Regions from separate parts of the Streptomyces sp. NPDC020742 genome, predicted to be linked through region 2. Evidence: riboswitches for the same ligand, from Rfam matches in the RefSeq annotation. Region 2 holds a riboswitch; each other region holds the start of a gene.
The links. A riboswitch is a leader RNA that binds a small molecule or an ion and turns the genes downstream of it on or off. The one in region 2 is predicted to bind cobalamin.

Region 1 (4,111 bases), on a different contig from region 2:
AAGGCGCCGTAGAAGAACAGGCCCTCGATGCAGGCCGCGAAGCAGATCAGGTTGAGCAGGAAGCGGCGGCGGTCGGCCCGGGACTCCAGGCGGTCGATGCTCTCGACCGAGTCCATCCACTTGAAGCAGAACTCGGCCTTCTCCCGGATGGACGGGATGTTCTCCACCGCGGCGAAGGCCGCCGCCCGGTCGTCCGGGTCGGGGAGGTAGGTGTCCAGCAGCGTCAGGTAGAACTGGACGTGCACCGCCTCCTCGAAGAGCTGACGGCTCAAGTACAGCCGCGCCTCGGGGGAGTTGATGTGCTTGTAGAGCGTCAGCACCAGGTTGTTGGCGACGATCGAGTCGCCGGTCGCGAAGAACGCCACCAGCCGGCCGATCATGTGCTGCTCACCCGGGGAGAGCTTGGCGAGGTCGGCGACGTCGGAGTGGAGGTCGACCTCCTCCACGGTCCAGGTGTTCTTGATCGCGTCGCGGTAGCGGTCGTAGAACTCCGGGTACCGCATGGGACGCAGCGTCAGCTCGAAGCCGGGGTCGAGCAGGTTCTTCTCGCCGGTGGTGGCGGTGTGGGCGGCGGAGGCGTTGGGCTCGGTGGGGTTGGGCATTACTGGCAGGCCTCGCAGGACTCGGGGTTTTCCAGGGAGCAAGCGACCGCCTCGGGGTCGGTGGCCTGCTGCGGTACGGGGGCGGCGGCCGCGGTGCCGCGGGCCGACTGGGCGATCCGGGTGGCCGGACGGGAGCGCAGGTAGTACGTCGTCTTGATGCCGTTCTTCCAGGCGTAGGCGTACATCGAGCTGAGCTTGCCGATGGTCGGCGAGGCCATGAAGAGGTTCAGCGACTGGCTCTGGTCCAGGTAGGGCGTACGGGCCGCGGCCATGTCGATCAGGGCGCGCTGCGGGATCTCCCAGGCGGTGCGGTAGCGGGCGCGGACGTCCGCGGGGATCCACTCGACGTCCTGCACCGAGCCGTTCGCCTCGCGCAGCGCGTCACGGGTCTTGGCGTCCCACAGCCCCAGGGCCTTGAGCTCCTCGATCAGGTAGGCGTTGACCTGGAGGAACTCCCCCGACAGCGTCTCGCGCTTGAAGAGGTTGGAGACCTGCGGCTCGATGCACTCGTACACCCCGGCGATGGAGGCGATGGTCGCGGTCGGCGCGATCGCCAGCAGCAGCGAGTTGCGCATGCCGGTTTCGGCGATCCGGGCCCGCAGCGCCGCCCAGCGGTCCGCCCAGCGGGGCTCGGCGTCCGGGTAGTGGTCGGGGTGCAGCACCCCACGGGCGGTGCGGGTCGCGGACCACGCGGGGTGCGGGCCGTGCCGCTCGGCGAGGTCCGCGGACGCCTCGTACGCGGCGAGCATGATCCGCTCGGAGATCCGGGTCGACAGCTCCTTCGCCTCGGGCGAGTCGAAGGGCAGCCGCAGCCGGAAGAACACGTCCTGCAGGCCCATCAGGCCCAGACCCACCGGGCGCCAGCGGGAGTTGGAGGCCCCGGCCTGCTCGGTCGGGTAGAAGTTGATGTCCACCACGCGGTCGAGGAAGGTGACGGCGGTGCGGACGGTGGCGTCCAGCCGCTCCCAGTCCATCGCCTCCTGCCAGCCGGCGGTCTCGTCGCCCAGGTGCGCGGCGAGGTTGACCGACCCCAGGTTGCAGACCGCGGTCTCCCCGTCGTTGGTCACCTCCAGGATCTCCGTGCAGAGGTTGGAGGAGTGCACGACCTTGCCGGGCTCGGCGGTCTGGTTCGCGGTCCGGTTGGCGGCGTCCTTGAACGTCATCCAGCCGTTGCCGGTCTGCGCCAGGGTCCGCATCATCCGGGAGTAGAGCACCCGCGCCGGCACCTGCTTGACCGCCCGGCCCTCGGCCTCGGCCCTGCGGTACGCGGCGTCGAACTCCTCGCCCCACAGGTCCACCAGCTCGGGGGCGTCGGCGGGGGAGAACAGCGACCAGTCGCCGTCCGCCTCCACCCGGCGCATGAACTCGTCCGGGATCCAGTGCGCGATGTTGAGGTTGTGGGTGCGGCGGGCCTCCTCACCGGTGTTGTCCCGCAGCTCCAGGAACTCCTCGATGTCCGCGTGCCAGGTCTCCAGGTAGACGCAGGCCGCGCCCTTGCGCCGGCCGCCCTGGTTGACCGCGGCGACCGAGGCGTCCAGCGTGCGCAGGAACGGCACGATGCCGTTGGAGTGTCCGTTGGTGCCCCGGATCAGTGAACCGCGGGCGCGGATGCGGGAGTAGGACAGGCCGATGCCGCCGGCGTGCTTGGACAGCCGCGCCACCTGGTGGTACCGGTCGTAGATCGAGTCCAGCTCGTCCAGCGGGGAGTCCAGCAGGTAGCAGGACGACATCTGCGGGTGGCGGGTGCCGGAGTTGAACAGCGTGGGGGAGGAGGGCAGGTACGACAGCGAGCTGGTGAGCCGGTAGAGCTCGGCGACGTCGGCCAGGGCGCGCTCGCTGTGGTCCTCGGCCAGACCGCAGGCCACCCGCAGCAGGAAGTGCTGGGGGGTCTCGATGACCTGACGGGTGGTGGGGTGCCGGAGCAGGTAGCGCGAGTGCAGCGTGCGCAGCCCGAAGTAGCCGAAGCGGTCGTCCGCGCCGTCCGTGAGGGCGGCGTCGACCAGCGCGTCCAGGTGCTCGGCGTGCGCCCGTACGAACTCCGCGGTCCCGTCGGCGATCAGGCCCTCGCGGTGGCCGACCTCGACGGAGGCGGAGAAGGAGACCGCCCCCTGCCCGGCGGCCTCCTCCGCGATGGCGCGGGTGAGCAGCCGGGCGGCGAGCTTGGAGTACTGGGGCTCGTCACCGATCAGGCCGGCCGCGGCTTCGGTGGCCAGCGACCGCAGCTCGGCCTCGTCGGAGCCCGGGTGCCGGCCGCGCAGGGCGGCGGCGGCCACCTTGCCGGGGTCGGTCGCGGTGAGGTCCTCGGTCAGCGCGGTCAGCGTGCGCAGCAGGGCGACGCCCGGCCCGTCCTCGCCCGGCGCGCCGTCGGCGGGGGCGGCAGGCGTGGTCACCGCAGTCGGCACGACCTCGGCGTCTGACGCGGGCTCCGTTGGCGCGATGGTCACGTGGTGCTCTCCCTCACTCGGCGGGGGCCGGGAGAGCGGGGCGACGGGCGCGCGCGGGCATGCGGCACCCCGTGACGTTGTGGGGCGCGCGGGCACCGCGCGGCGTCCATCGGCCCAACCCTCGGGGCCCGGACGTATCGACGTCCGTACCGATGGCGGTGCGGACGTACCGTCGGCAGGTCTTCGGACTTCACGGCACGCGCGGAAGGGCCGTGATCGGGCCACCGAGCGCGCTCCAACACCGTTGCGGGACAGTCCCGGATTCACACCGGATTCCCCTGCGGCGACAGCGAGGACGAGCATACATCTTGTGCTGCCACCCGCATGCACCCCCACATCTTGTGTCGTCACCCCATACCACTCCGACGGGTGTGCGAATGACCAGGGGCGTCGGACGGCCCGGGAAAGGTGCTCTGTCCCAGGACAGCGGCCCCTTCCGGCCAGTCGCCGCCACGCCTGCCGCGGCCACCCCGGAAGGGCGGACGCGCCCGACGCGCCGTCACCCACCCCCGTGCGCCCCGGCGGTTCCGGAACGGCGAAGGGCCGCCGCGCCCCCAGGGGGACGCGACGGCCCGTGGTGCGGTGCCGGCGGATCAGTGCCCGGCGGGTGCTCCGGCGGTGGCCGGCGGCAGGTCGGTCGCGACGCCCGTGTCGCCGGCGTCCGCGGTGTAGTCGCCGGGGCTGGTCTCGTCGACCCCGTCGGGGGCCTTGACGGCCCGCAGGGCGACCGTGAGCACCACCGTGACCACCACGTTCAGGACGAAGGCGGTGAGGCCGATGTAGCCGATCTCACCGATGCCGGGGATCTCCTTGCTGGAGCCGCCGAAGTGGGCCTGGGTCGGGCTGGCGACGCCGTACGCGGCGAGGGTGCCGTAGAGCATGCCCACCGCCCAGCCGGTCAGCAGGGCCCAGCGGTGGAACCAGCGGGTGAACAGTCCGCCGACCAGCGCCGGCATGGTCTGCAGGATCCAGATGCCGCCCAGCAGCTGGAAGTTGATGGCGACGGTCTTGTCCATGGTGAGGACGAAGACCAGGGCGCCGACCTTCACCAGCAGGGAGACGAGC
Region 2 (4,111 bases):
CGGTTCTTAGATCAGCTCGCCAAGATGTACGCGGGAGAGGAGCAGGAGTGCGAGCGCGCCCGTCAGGCCAGGGTGGGAACAGGCCGCACGGGCCCAGTCAGCTTCACAACCTGCTGATCCCGTACGGCCGTTGCCCGGTTAAGGTCATCGTGCCTCTTCCTCCCGGGGGTGTCGCCGGTCGGCGTCCTGCCACGGGAACGGGGCGAGCTCGGGCTCGAGCCAGCCGGTCCTTGCCTGTGGGCAGGGCAGCGTTGCCGGACGGTAGAAACGTGGCGAAGCGCCAGTCGGCCGGCGCGCGGCAGCCGTGGGACGCAGTCGCAGTCCTGCCGGCAACCGAATGGGATCAGGCATCCTGAATTGTCCGTGCCCGTACTGGGGCGGCGCCACGGAGATGGTCTACGCAGCCGCACACCGTGTCAGGTGTGAGGGGCTGCGGGGGGAGTGTCTTCCGGGGGAGGGCTGCCAGGTGCTTCCCCAGGAACCAGTGCGCAACGCGCGATTGACCCTATAGGGCAGAGTCCGCATCGCCCTATGACCGGTCAGGAGGGGCGCTCCGCAGAAACGGATTCAGTACACATGAGGGCGGGAAGCACCGCGAACGCGTGAGAAGCTCTGCTGTGCGCGCTCAGTGTGCGACCTTCGTTCAGGAGGGCGTCCCTCTCCTGCTCAGTCAGCCTGTCAGCCCCACGTTACCCGTGCGGCCCGACGCCCACATGGTGTGCTCTCGGGAGATTGCGGATTCTGCCTGGTCGACGAATTTTCCCCACGACTCCGCGTCCGCAGATTCATCCGTAAGGGAGAGAATGTGTCTGATCTCCCGGGCGGTCAGGCTATATGCAGAGGCTTCTGTCTCCAGACGCTGTGCCTGGAACCATGCGGTGATTCCGGCAACTCCCGCACTGACGACACCGAGTAGATCGATGGAAACCGCGCCGTATGCCTTCACCGCACCGGCGACGACTCCGAGCATCTCCCCAACGAGAGCAATACTCCGCCAAGTACGGGACTGCCTATCTCGCAGTTTGGCCATCCGTGCATACCACTCGACTTGTTCCGTCAGGCGATTGCTTTTGTAGGTCTCGATCCTCTCGTCCCTACTGGCGGCACGGCAGCGTTCCATCGCCTCGTTGACGTCGAGTCCGGCCGACACATCGACGATATCGAGACCAAGGCTGATCTCTCGGAGTCTGTTGATGAAGAGACGCCGGGCCTCGGCTGCAGGCATGGATTCAGGAAAGGGTTCTCCACACACCGCGTAGCGCCAAGCGAGCGTCTTGCACGATTCGGCGGCGGCCCGGCACTCGTACCAGCGCCGCTCATCTCGTTGCTCCACGATGTAGAGCCGAACCAAGATGGAGGAAATGAAGGCCAAGGCGGCAACAAATCCTGCCCAGTCGATCCCGTTACTGCCGAATTTGATCGTCGTGGCACCGACGGCTGCCGCCAAGAACAATAGAAGCAGCGTCAGGCGGAGTTGACCGAAATAGCGGCGTTTTGAGCGTATGGAGCCAGTGTCGGCATCTTGGAAAAAGGGCGGAAGCTGATGCCAGGTGAAGCTGTCGCTGCCAGGGCCAGTCATCGGACTTCCTTGAGTAGGTAGGACAGTCAACACGCCATGCTAGCCGACTAGTTGATGCTGCTGCGGCGGAAATCCCGCTCTTCCTTGTTGACGGTCGGCCAGGCTGGCTCCGGCGCGTCGCGGAAATGGCCCGTCCGAGCCGCACCGGCCTGGCTTCGACCGCCTGATTCGCTCGTCGACATGATCGCCAACTGGGCCGCCCCGCTGTCCGGTGAGAAGACCAGTCCGGTGCATCGCGGCGTTGGGGTTTGTGTGTTTTGGGGTTTGATTGGTTCGGGGATGGCGAAGGCCCAGGCTGCCCGGGGTTGGTCGGGAGGCCTGGGCCTTGGGTGTTTTCAGCGGGCGGTCAGGAGTCCGGGGTGCGGGAGGTGGGGGGTGTCGGTGGGGTGGTTGCCGTGGGGGTGTGTCGGGCGCGCTGCTCCCAGCGCCTTTCGACGCCGGCGAGTCGCCAGTACGCCAGTGCCGCGGCCCACACCACCAGGAACAGGCCGACGATGATGAAGCCGGCATTGTCGAGGTTGAGGCCCGAGACCCAGTCGGTCAGCGGGTCGTTGAGGGAGAGCTTGTCGTGCAGCACGGTCACCAGCTCGATCGTGCCGATGAAGAACGCGACGGCGATCGACAGGCCGGTGATGGTGAGGTTGTAGTAGACCTTGCGCACCGGGTTGGAGAACGCCCACTGATAGGCGAAATTCATAAAGGTGCCGTCGAGGGTGTCGAACAGGCTCATTCCGGCGGCGAAGAGCAGCGGCAGACACAGGATGGCGTACCAGGGGAGACCGGCCGCCGCCCCGCTGCCCGCCATGACCATGAGGGTCACTTCGGTCGCGGTGTCGAAGCCGAGCCCGAAGAGGAAGCCGAGCGGGAACATCTGGCCGGGGCGGGATATGGAGCGGGTGAAGCGTCCCAGGAAGCGGTTCATGAAGCCGCGTGAATCGAGGCGCTGTTCCAGTTCCGCCTCGTCGTACTGGCCGTCGCGCATCCCGCGGAAGACGCGCCAGATGCCGGTCAGGGCGATGAGGTTGAGGGCGGCGATGAGGTAGAGGAAGCTGCCCGAGATCGTGGTGCCGATCGTGCCCAGGATCTGGTGGGTGCGGGATTGGTCGTTGAGGAGGATGCCCGCGAGGTGGGCACCGCCCGCCACGAGGGCGGCCATCACGACGACCACGCTGGAATGGCCGAGCGCGAACCAGAAGCCCACCGACACCGGTCGCTTGCCGTCGGCCATCAGCTTGCGGGTGGTGTTGTCGATCGCGGCGATGTGGTCGGCGTCGAAGGCGTGCCGCATGCCGAGGGTGTACGCGGTGACACCCAGTCCGACGCCGAAGACCTGGCTTCCGACGGAGTAGTGGTGTGGCACCACCAGGAGGAAGAGCACGCCGAAGGCAACGACGTGCAGCCCGGCTATGACGGCCATCAGTCCCGCGGTACGGACGGTGTCCTGCCGGCGCCAGCGGAAGCTGGTGGGGGCAGGGGTGTTCGGGGTATCGGTGGACAGGGCCATCCGGCGGTCACGCTCCAGCACCTCGTGGATCAACTCGTGAGATGCCGTGGCCGGTCTCCTGGCTTACGGGTGCCCGCGTCCGTCCCCGCCTTCCCGGCCGCAGGGTGCGGTCAGTGGCGCCGTATGCGCGCCGTGCGCATACGGAGAGGGATGGAAACTCCCCGATCACAGTGGCGAGGGCCGCTCCGGAATGGGACCACGAGGTCCGCCACCGGTCTTCCCGAACACCACGGCCCGGCCACTCTAACCGCCGGAGGGGAGGGGTGGGGTGTGGGGTGAGTCAGCGTCCGGGCCAGCCGGTCGAGGGGTCAGTATTCCAAGGCGGAGAGGAATGCGTGCAGTTCCTGGTCGTAGAGCGCGGTGTTCTCCAGGTTGACCATGTGGCCGGCCCCCGGTATGCGGACTCTTCGGGCGCCGGGGACGGCCAGTGCTATGGCATGGGCGTTGGCGGAGATGTCTCTGCTGTCGAGATCGCCGTCGAGGACGACCGTCGGCACCCGGATTTCGGTCAGACGGTCTGCGGCTCCGACCTCCAGCGGCATACCCGCGCCCACTCCATCGGCGTGCACCTCTACGTTGGCCGCGGCCGAGGCACGCATCCGCTCACGGAATCCCGGGTGCACGGCGGACGGTTCACGGTGCGGTCCGTCCACCCACATCCGTAGAAAGTGCTCGACGTAGCGCTCGGCGCCGTCCGGTGCGCCGATGGCCGCCACCTGTTCCCTGATGTGTTCCAGGACGAAGGGGTCGGTGAAGGGGCGGCCGCTGATGCCGGGGGAGGAGAGCGCGAGGGCGGTCACCCGCTCCGGGTGGGCTATGGCGGTGTCGAGTGCGACCCGCGCGCCATGGGAGAGGCCGACGAGGACGGCGCGGGGGACGTCGAGTGCGTCGAGCAGGGTGCACAGGTCGTCGTGGTTGGCGTAGTCCCCGGTCACCGTGGAGGACAGGCCGTGGCCGCGGAAGTCGTAGCGGATCGCGCGGAGGCCGGAGTTCACCAACCAGGCGAACTGCTCGTCCCACATGTGCTG
Region 3 (4,111 bases), on a different contig from region 2:
AGAGGGTGCCGCCGGCCGGCTCCTCCCCGCTGAAGATCCGGCGGTTGGGCTGGGCGGCCATCAGCAGGGACATGGGGCGGCTGTGGGAGTGGAAGGCGCCGCCGGCGTTGCCCGCGTAGCAGCACTCCAGGACGATCACGATGCGTTCGGCGCGGGCGCTGTCGAGGCAGGACAGCACGGCGTCCTGCCAGGAGACGGTGGTGTGGCTCCGGCCGGACACCGAGGCGCCGACCATCAGTTGGAGGTTGCCGCCGTCGCTGCCGACCCGGCCGTGACCGGAGAAGTGCACGAACAGCAGGCCGCGCGCCTCGTCGGCGGCGGTCTTCAGGGCCCGGCTGAGCTCCCACGGCTCGGTGGGCCGGCAGATGCCGACCTCATCCGCGGTGAACAGGTCGGTGCCGGTCAGGGCCCGCTTCAGCTCGGCGGGGTTGTCCTCCACCGCGGGCAGGGCGTCCAGCGTCGCGTAGTCGTGGACACCGATCAGCAGCGCCCGGTTGATCTTCCCCCGCGCGTCGTATTCGGACATCCGGCTCAGACCTCGCCGGTGCTGCCGCTCCCCTGCGCCGGGCTGCCGGGATCGGGGTGCCCGGAGCCGACCTCGTGCACCGCGCCGCCGGTGCCGGCCACGACGGCGGGCTCCTCGCCCTCGGCGCGCTCCTCCCTGCGGCGCCGCAGCCACTCCCGCAGTGCGATGCTCAGCCCCTTGGTGACCTCGGTGGCGACGGCCCCGACGAGCACCAGGACCAGATCGTCCACCCCGACGGCCATGTCGGCCGGTCGGGTGCGCCGCGCTCCGTCGGCACCGTCGGCCGCGTCCGCGGGCCGGGGCCGCTGGTGCCAGGAGTGCTCCTGGCGGGTCAGCCACGGTTCGCGCTCCAGCCAGGCCCGGAGGTCGTCGATGTCCTGCTGCGGATTGTTCGTGCCCGTGACCCGGATACGGATCTCCTGGTGCCCGGCGCGCTCCGGCATCCCCCAGCCCCCTTCCGGCGGCCCCTTCGCCACCGTGCACCAGATAGTGACGCGGGATCAGGGGCGCAGGCAACCGTCCGTGACGCCGCAGCCACCCTGTGGCGTGCGCCACAGCGCCGGACGCGGGGCAGCATCGCAGGTCAAGGGTGAGTTGACGGGCATTCGCGGGGCGTGGTGGACTGCCCGGGCCAATCGGCGACAGCAGAGGAAGTCCGGTGCGAATCCGGCGCGGTCCCGCCACTGTCACCGGGGAGCGTCCCTCCGACGAGGGCCACGGCCCGTACCCGTACGGGCTGGAAGGCCGGGGGCCACGCCGATCCGGGAGCCAGGAGACTCTGGTCGCCGTCACGTCGAGCCAGGGCGCGGACCCTGAGTGAGGACACCACCATGCCCGGCCGCCGTTCCAGAGCCCCCCGGCCCCCCGTTGCGGGGCCCCTCCGAGGCCTGACGGCGGCCTGACCGATGCGCGGCGAACACGCGGGATATGCGTGCGGCGCGGCCCTCGGCTACCTCGGCGACCTGATCGCGGCAGACCCCCGGCGCGGCCATCCGGTGGCTGCCTTCGGCCGGGCCGCGGCCCGCGTCGAACGGCTGCTGTGGCGCGACCACCGGGGCTACGGGACGGTGCACACCGCGCTCTGCGCGGGCGGTGCGGCCGCCGCGGCCGCGCTGCTGGAGCGTGCGGTGCACCGCCGCCGCGGCGCTCACCTCGCGCTGACCGCGGCCACGGTGTGGGCGGTGCTGGGCGGTACCTCGCTCGGCCGGGAGGCCCGGGCCGTCGGGGGTGCGCTCACCGCGGGCGACCTGGAGGTGGCCCGGGAGCGGCTGCCGCACCTGTGCGGGCGTGATCCGCAGGCGCTGGACGGGCCGCAGATGGCGCGTGCGGTGGTGGAGTCGGTGGCCGAGAACACCTCGGACGCGGTGGTCGGCGCCCTGGTGTGGGGCGCCCTCGGCGGCGTCCCGGGCCTGGTGGCGTTCCGGGCGGTGAACACCCTGGACGCGATGGTGGGTCACACCTCGCCGCGCTACCGCCGCTTCGGCTGGGCCTCGGCCCGCCTCGACGACCTCGCCGGCTGGCCCGGCTCGCGACTGACCGCCGCCCTGGCCGTCCTGGCCGGGCCCGACCGGCGCGGTGCGCTGCGGGCCTGGAAGGCGGACGGCGGATCCCACCCGAGCCCCAACGCGGGCCCGGTGGAAGCGTCGTTCGCGGGCGCGCTCGGCGTACGGCTGGGTGGCACCCTGGCGTACGGCGGACGCATCGAGCACCGGCCGGTGCTCAACGGCGGGGGGCGCCCGGCCACGGCGGACGACATCGAACGGGCGGTCCGGCTCTCCCGCCGGGTCGGCGCGCTGGCCCTGGCGGTGACGGTGGCCGGACGGCTGGCGGCGGGCGCGCTGCGCGGCGCGACCGCACCCGGCGGGCACCGCGGCCGCAGGACGGGGAGGACCCTGAGCATGACCCTGAGCTTGAGGAAGACGGCCCGGTGAGCGGACGGTTGAGGAGAGCCGGCGGGCTCGGCGGCGGCCTGCTGGTGGCCGGTACGACGTCCGACGCCGGTAAGAGCGTGGTGACGGCGGGCATCTGCCGCTGGCTGGCCCGGCAGGGCGTCCGGGTGGCGCCGTTCAAGGCGCAGAACATGTCGCTGAACTCCTTTGTCACCCGCGAGGGTGCGGAGATCGGCCGGGCGCAGGCGATGCAGGCCGCGGCGGCCCGGGTGGAGCCGACCGCGCTGATGAACCCCGTACTGCTCAAGCCCGGCGGCGACCGCAGCAGCCAGGTGGTGCTGCTGGGGAAGCCGGTGGGCGAACTGAGCGCCCGCGGCTACCACGCGGGGCGGCAGGAGCGGCTGCTGGGCACCGTCACCGACTGCCTGACCGAGCTGCGGCGGACGCATGACGCGGTGATCTGTGAGGGCGCCGGCAGCCCCGCCGAGATCAATCTGCGCCGTACCGACATCGTGAACATGGGCCTGGCCCGCGCCGCCCGGATCCCGGCCGTGGTGGTCGGCGACATCGACCGGGGTGGGGTGTTCGCCTCCTTCTTCGGCACCACCGCGCTGCTGTCGAAGGAGGACCAGGCGCTGGTCGCCGGGTACCTCGTCAACAAGTTCCGGGGCGATGTGACGCTGCTGGAGCCGGGGTTGGACATGCTGCGCTCGCTCACCGGCCGGGCGACGCTGGGCGTGTTGCCGTACGCGCACGGGCTCGGCATCGACGAGGAGGACGGACTCCGCGTGTCACTGCGCGGCACGGTCCGCGAGAGCGTGGTGGCCCCGCCGCACGGCGCGGACGTGCTGCGGGTGGCGGTCTGCGCGGTGCCGCTGATGTCGAACTTCACCGATGTGGACGCGCTGGCCGCCGAGCCGGGCGTGGTGGTGCGGTTCGTGGACCGCCCCGAGGAGTTGGCCGACGCCGATCTAGTGGTGCTGCCCGGCACCCGCGGCACCGTGCGCGCCCTTGCGTGGCTGCGCGAACGCGGGCTGGCGGACGCGCTCGCCCGCCGGGCCGCCGAGGGCCGCCCGGTGCTGGGTATCTGCGGCGGCTTCCAGATGCTCGGCGAGCACATCGACGACGAGGTCGAGTCGAAGGCGGGGGCGGTCGAGGCGCTCGGGTTGCTGCCGGTGCGGGTGCGGTTCGCCGTCGAGAAGACCCTGGCCCGGCCGGTGGGCGAGGCGCTGGGCGAGCCGGTGGAGGGCTACGAGATCCACCACGGCGTGGCCGAAGTGGCCGGCGGCGACGAGGAGTTCCTGGACGGCTGCCGGCGCGGCGCGGTCTGGGGCACGCACTGGCACGGCTCGCTGGAGAGCGACGGCTTCCGCCGGGCGTTCCTGCGGCGGGTGGCCGCCGACGCGGGCCGGGCGTTCGTACCGGCCCCGGACACCCGCTTCGGGGCGCTGCGCGAGGAGCAGCTGGACCGGCTCGGCGACCTGATCGAGGAGCACGCGGACACCGGCGCCCTGCTGCGGCTGATCGAGGAAGGGGTGCCGGAGGGGCTGCCGTTCGTGCCTCCGGGGGCGCCATGACGGGTACGCACGCAACGGACCGGGGAGCCGACCGCGACGTGGAGGACGACACAGCATGACAACGGTGCAGAGCACGACCCCGCAGTACCCCTTCACCGCGGTCGTCGGGATGGACGACC
Region 4 (4,111 bases), on a different contig from region 2:
CGGAGGGGCACCCGGGCGCCACTTCCGGCCAGCTTGAAACTCGTTCTAGTTATAGTGAAGGCGTGTCCGCAGAGGTGCACACCGACGCGCGTCCGGCAGCTGCCCATCGGGCGCCCCGCAGCGAGAGGGGACGGGGATGACCACGCAGGTGATCGACCACCGCGGCGGAGTGTGGAGCATCGCCGTCCCCATACCGGACAACCCGCTCGGCCACACCCTCGTCCACCTCCTGGAGACCGACCGGGGGCCGGTGCTCATCGACACCGGCTGGGACGACCCGGACTCCTGGGACGCCTTGGTCGCCGGCGTCGCGGCCTGCGGCTTCGCCGTCACCGACCTCCACGGTGTCCTGATCACCCATCACCACCCCGACCACCACGGCCTCTCCGCGAAGGTGCGGGAGACGTCCGGGGCCTGGATCGCGATGCACGCCGCGGATACCGCGGTGGTGCGCCGCACCCGGGAGGCGGAGCCGGGCCGGTGGCGGGACTATCTGCTCGCCAAGCTTGCGGCGGCGGGCGCGCCGGACGACCATCTGGCGCCGCTGCGCACGGCGCGCGCCCAGGGGAGCGGCAGGAAACCGCCCGGCCGGCGGGCCGCGCTCCCGGACCGCGGGATCGAGCCGGGAGCGCTGCTGGACCTGCCGGGGCGGCGGGTACGCGCCATCTGGACGCCGGGGCACACACCGGGGCATGTCTGCCTCCACCTGGAGGAGGAGCACCCCGGACGGGCGGGGAACCCGGTCGGGCGGACAGCCAACCGGGGTGGGACGCCGGCGAATTCGGGGGCGGCGCCCGCGAATGCGGGCGAGCGGACAGGAAACCCGGGCGGGACGTCGGGGAGTTCGGGTAGCGGGACGTCGGGGAGTTCGAGTGGCGGGCCGTCGGGGCGGGCGCCGCACGGTTTCGGCCGGCTGTTCTCCGGCGACCATCTGCTGCCCGGTATCACCCCGCACATCGGCCTGTACGAGGCCCCGGACGACCATGGGGGTCCCCCCTGCTCGAACGGAGGTGAGAGCTTGGGGGACGGCACCGACCCGCTGGGCGACTACCTCGACTCCCTCGAACGCATCGGACGGCTCGCCCCCGCCGAGGTACTGCCGGCCCACCAACATGCGTTCACCGATGCCCAGGGGCGGGTGCGCGAGCTCCTCGCCCACCACGAAGAGCGGCTCTCCGGACTGCGGGCACTGCTCTGCGAGCCCCGCACCCCCTGGCAGCTCGCCGTCGCCATGGAGTGGAACCGCCCGTGGGAACAGATCCCGTACGGCTCCCGCACCATCGCGGTATCGGAGGCCGAGGCGCATCTGCGGCGCCTGGTGAAGCTGGGACAGGTGGAGCGGGTGCCGGGCTCCGACCCGGCGACGTACCAGGCGGTGTGAGCCCCGCGCGGGCGCCGGCACACAGGCGCCGACACCGGCACCGGCACCGGCACCGGCACCGGCACCGGCAGCACGAGGTGGCCCGGCCCCCGCCACCGTCACCGCCGCCCGACCCCGCCCGACCCCGCCAGTGCCCCGCCAGTGCCCCGCCAGTGCCCCGCCGATGGACCGAGGGACGGCCCCCTGTCGCCTCCGTCACAGCCCGCCATCCCCGTCCCGTACAGGCGGGCGAGGGCCGTCCGGGTGCCGGTTAAGGTGTGCGGGACAACTTCATCCGTGCCCGATCGGGGGAAGCCGGTGGAAATCCGGCGCTGACCCGCAACCGTGAGGACGGCCGTCCGCGCACCGCGCGCCGGCCGTACGAGCCGGAGCACCCGAGGGGCAACGACCAAGGCTCGCGCCACCGGAACCGCCGTCCGCACGGACGCTCCCGGTGCGCGGCACCGTCGAGGTATACGGAGCCGAGCCCGGTGCCGCCGCGCCCGATCACCGATCGGAGTGCGCCGGTCGGCCGAGTGCGGCTGCGTACCGCCGGCGCGACCCGCCCAGACCCGAGAGGCACCGACCGATGGCCCGCACGTCTTCCATGGCTCCCTTGGCGCCCATGGCTCCCCAGGTCCCTTCGACGCACCGCGTCGCCTTCCTGGCGCGCCGCGCCGCCATGGCGGTGGTGGCCGCGACCGTGCTGGGTGCGGCCACCGCTCCCGCCGCCTCCGCGGCCGGGGCCGGTGCGCCCGCGGCACCGGCGGCACCGGCGGCCCCCAAGAAGCTGCCCGAGGGGCTGTACGGCACCAAGGACCCCCAGTACGACGGCGTCTGGCGGCAGTCGCTGGCGCTGCTCGCGCAGGACACGGTGGGCGTCAAGCCGGCGGCCCCGGCCGTCGAGTGGCTGGCCGGCCAGCAGTGCGCGGACGGGGCGTTCACCGCCTTCCGCGCCGAGCCGGGCACGGCGTGCAACGCCAAGACGATGCGGGACACCAACCAGACGGCCGCCGCGATACAGGCGCTGGCCGCGCTCGGTGGACACAGCGAGGCCGTACACAAGGCACTGAACTGGCTGAAGTCGGTACAGAACGACGACGGCGGCTGGAGCTCGATGCCCGGCTCCCCCAGCGACGCCAACTCCACCGCCGTGGTCATCGGCGCGTTCGTCGCGGCCGGTGAGCGGCCGGAGTCGAGCACGTCGAAGAAGGGCGGGAAGACCCCCTACGACGGGCTGCTCACCTTCCGGCTGGGCTGCGACGCGAAGGAGGGCGAGCGCGGCGCTTTCACCTTCCAGCTCAAGGGCAAGGCCCCGAACGCGGACGCCACGGCGGCCGCCACCACCGGCGCCCTGCGCAAGGGCTTCGTCGTCGCCCCGGCCGGCGGCGGTTCCGACCGCCCCGTCAAGCCGCTGAGCTGCAAGGAAGGCGAGGACTCCCGGGGCAGCAAGGAGGGCGTGGCCGGCCCCGCGGCGCGGGCCGCGGAGGGCGGCGCCGCCTACCTCGTCGCGCAGCTCGACAAGAACGGGCAGCACCTGCCCTCCGCGATGCCCGGCCAGGAGAAGCAGCCGGACGTCGGCAACACCGCGGACACCGTGGTGGCACTGGCGGCCGGAGGGCACCGCGCCGCCGCGCAGCGGCCGCTCGCCTGGCTGAAGAAGAACGCCTCGGCCTGGGCCAAGGAGAACGGTCCGGCCGCCTACGCCCAGCTGGTGCTCGCCGCACACGCCACCGGCGCCGACCCCCGGTCCTTCGGCGGCACCGACCTGGTGGCCGCGCTCAACGCCACCGGCCCCAAGCCGGCCGCGGTGGCCCCCGGCAAGGGTGCCCAGGACTCCAAGGACGCCAAGGGCTCCGAGGGCGGCTTCAAGCTCTGGTGGGTCATCGGCGTCGGGCTCGCCTTCGGTGCCGGCATCGGCTTCCTGCTGAGCGGCCGCCGGAAGAAGAACGCGCTCTGATGCGGCGGTTGCTCGTTTCCCTTCGCCTTCCCCTGCTCCGTTCCCGGCCCCGGCTCCCGCACCCGGCGGCCGCGGCGCGTGTGCGGTCCGCACCGCGGCGCTGTCGGCTGTCCGGGGCGCTGCTGGTGGCCGGTGCGGTGATGAGCCTGGCGACCGCCGGACCGGCCCAGGCGCAGGAGTACCGCTACTGGGCCTTCTGGGACGGTGCCGCGGGCGGCTCCTGGAAGTACGCCACCCAGGGGCCGGCCACCGTCCGCCCGGACGACGGCGCCGTCGCGGGCTTCCGCTTCACCGTGAGCGCCGACTCGGCGGCGGCCGGCAAGCCGCGCGCGGCGGCCGACTTCGCGGACATCTGCCGAGCCGCCCCCGCCAAGGAGGGGCGCAAGCGGATCGGCATCGTGATCGACTTCGGCACCGCGCGGGACGCGGCCGGCAGCGAACGGCCGCCGGAGGTGCGCACGGAGTGCGCCCAGGTGTCCGAGGACGCCTCGGCGGGCGACGCGCTGGCCGCGGTGGCCCGGCCGCTGCGCTACGACTCCAACGCGCTGCTGTGTGCCATCGCCGGCTACCCGAAGTCGGGGTGCGCGGAGCAGGTGAAGGATTCCGGCGGTGCGGAGGGTTCCGGTGCCTCGCGGGCGGCGGGGCGTCCGGGCGGGTCAGCCCGTGCCGACTCCTCGGCCGGTGACGACGGTGGGCCGTCCGCCGGGCTGCTGGGCGGTGCCGCGGTCGTGGCCGTACTGGGCGCGGCGGCCGTGTGGCAGGCCCGCCGCCGGCGCGGATGAGCGCCCCGC

Region 1: another riboswitch for cobalamin. It lies ahead of AB0G84_RS03855 (ribonucleoside-diphosphate reductase subunit alpha); the one in region 2 lies ahead of AB0G84_RS32345 (HoxN/HupN/NixA family nickel/cobalt transporter).
Region 3: another riboswitch for cobalamin. It lies ahead of AB0G84_RS15190 (cobalamin biosynthesis protein); the one in region 2 lies ahead of AB0G84_RS32345 (HoxN/HupN/NixA family nickel/cobalt transporter).
Region 4: another riboswitch for cobalamin. It lies ahead of AB0G84_RS32540 (prenyltransferase/squalene oxidase repeat-containing protein); the one in region 2 lies ahead of AB0G84_RS32345 (HoxN/HupN/NixA family nickel/cobalt transporter).

Annotation. Positions count from the first base shown of each region.
Region 1 covers NZ_JBFAEA010000001.1:884,401-888,511, forward strand. Annotated here, with positions in the region: gene AB0G84_RS03850 (ribonucleotide-diphosphate reductase subunit beta) at 1-602, opposite strand, end outside; gene AB0G84_RS03855 (ribonucleoside-diphosphate reductase subunit alpha) at 602-3,004, opposite strand; cobalamin riboswitch at 3,203-3,366, opposite strand; gene mctP (monocarboxylate uptake permease MctP) at 3,640-4,111, opposite strand, start outside.
Region 2 covers NZ_JBFAEA010000031.1:38,050-42,160, forward strand. Annotated here, with positions in the region: gene AB0G84_RS32340 (DUF4231 domain-containing protein) at 671-1,579, opposite strand; gene AB0G84_RS32345 (HoxN/HupN/NixA family nickel/cobalt transporter) at 1,926-3,083, opposite strand; cobalamin riboswitch at 3,114-3,330, opposite strand; gene AB0G84_RS32350 (alpha/beta hydrolase) at 3,392-4,111, opposite strand, start outside.
Region 3 covers NZ_JBFAEA010000007.1:65,231-69,341, forward strand. Annotated here, with positions in the region: gene AB0G84_RS15180 (caspase family protein) at 1-526, opposite strand, end outside; gene AB0G84_RS15185 (hypothetical protein) at 532-969, opposite strand; cobalamin riboswitch at 1,173-1,305, shown strand; gene AB0G84_RS15190 (cobalamin biosynthesis protein) at 1,432-2,457, shown strand; gene AB0G84_RS15195 (cobyric acid synthase) at 2,454-3,992, shown strand; gene AB0G84_RS15200 (putative cobaltochelatase) at 4,048-4,111, shown strand, end outside.
Region 4 covers NZ_JBFAEA010000032.1:10,255-14,365, reverse strand. Annotated here, with positions in the region: gene AB0G84_RS32545 (MBL fold metallo-hydrolase) at 137-1,381, shown strand; cobalamin riboswitch at 1,632-1,778, shown strand; gene AB0G84_RS32540 (prenyltransferase/squalene oxidase repeat-containing protein) at 1,986-3,320, shown strand; gene AB0G84_RS32535 (SCO2322 family protein) at 3,461-4,102, shown strand; gene AB0G84_RS32530 (CbiQ family ECF transporter T component) at 4,099-4,111, shown strand, end outside.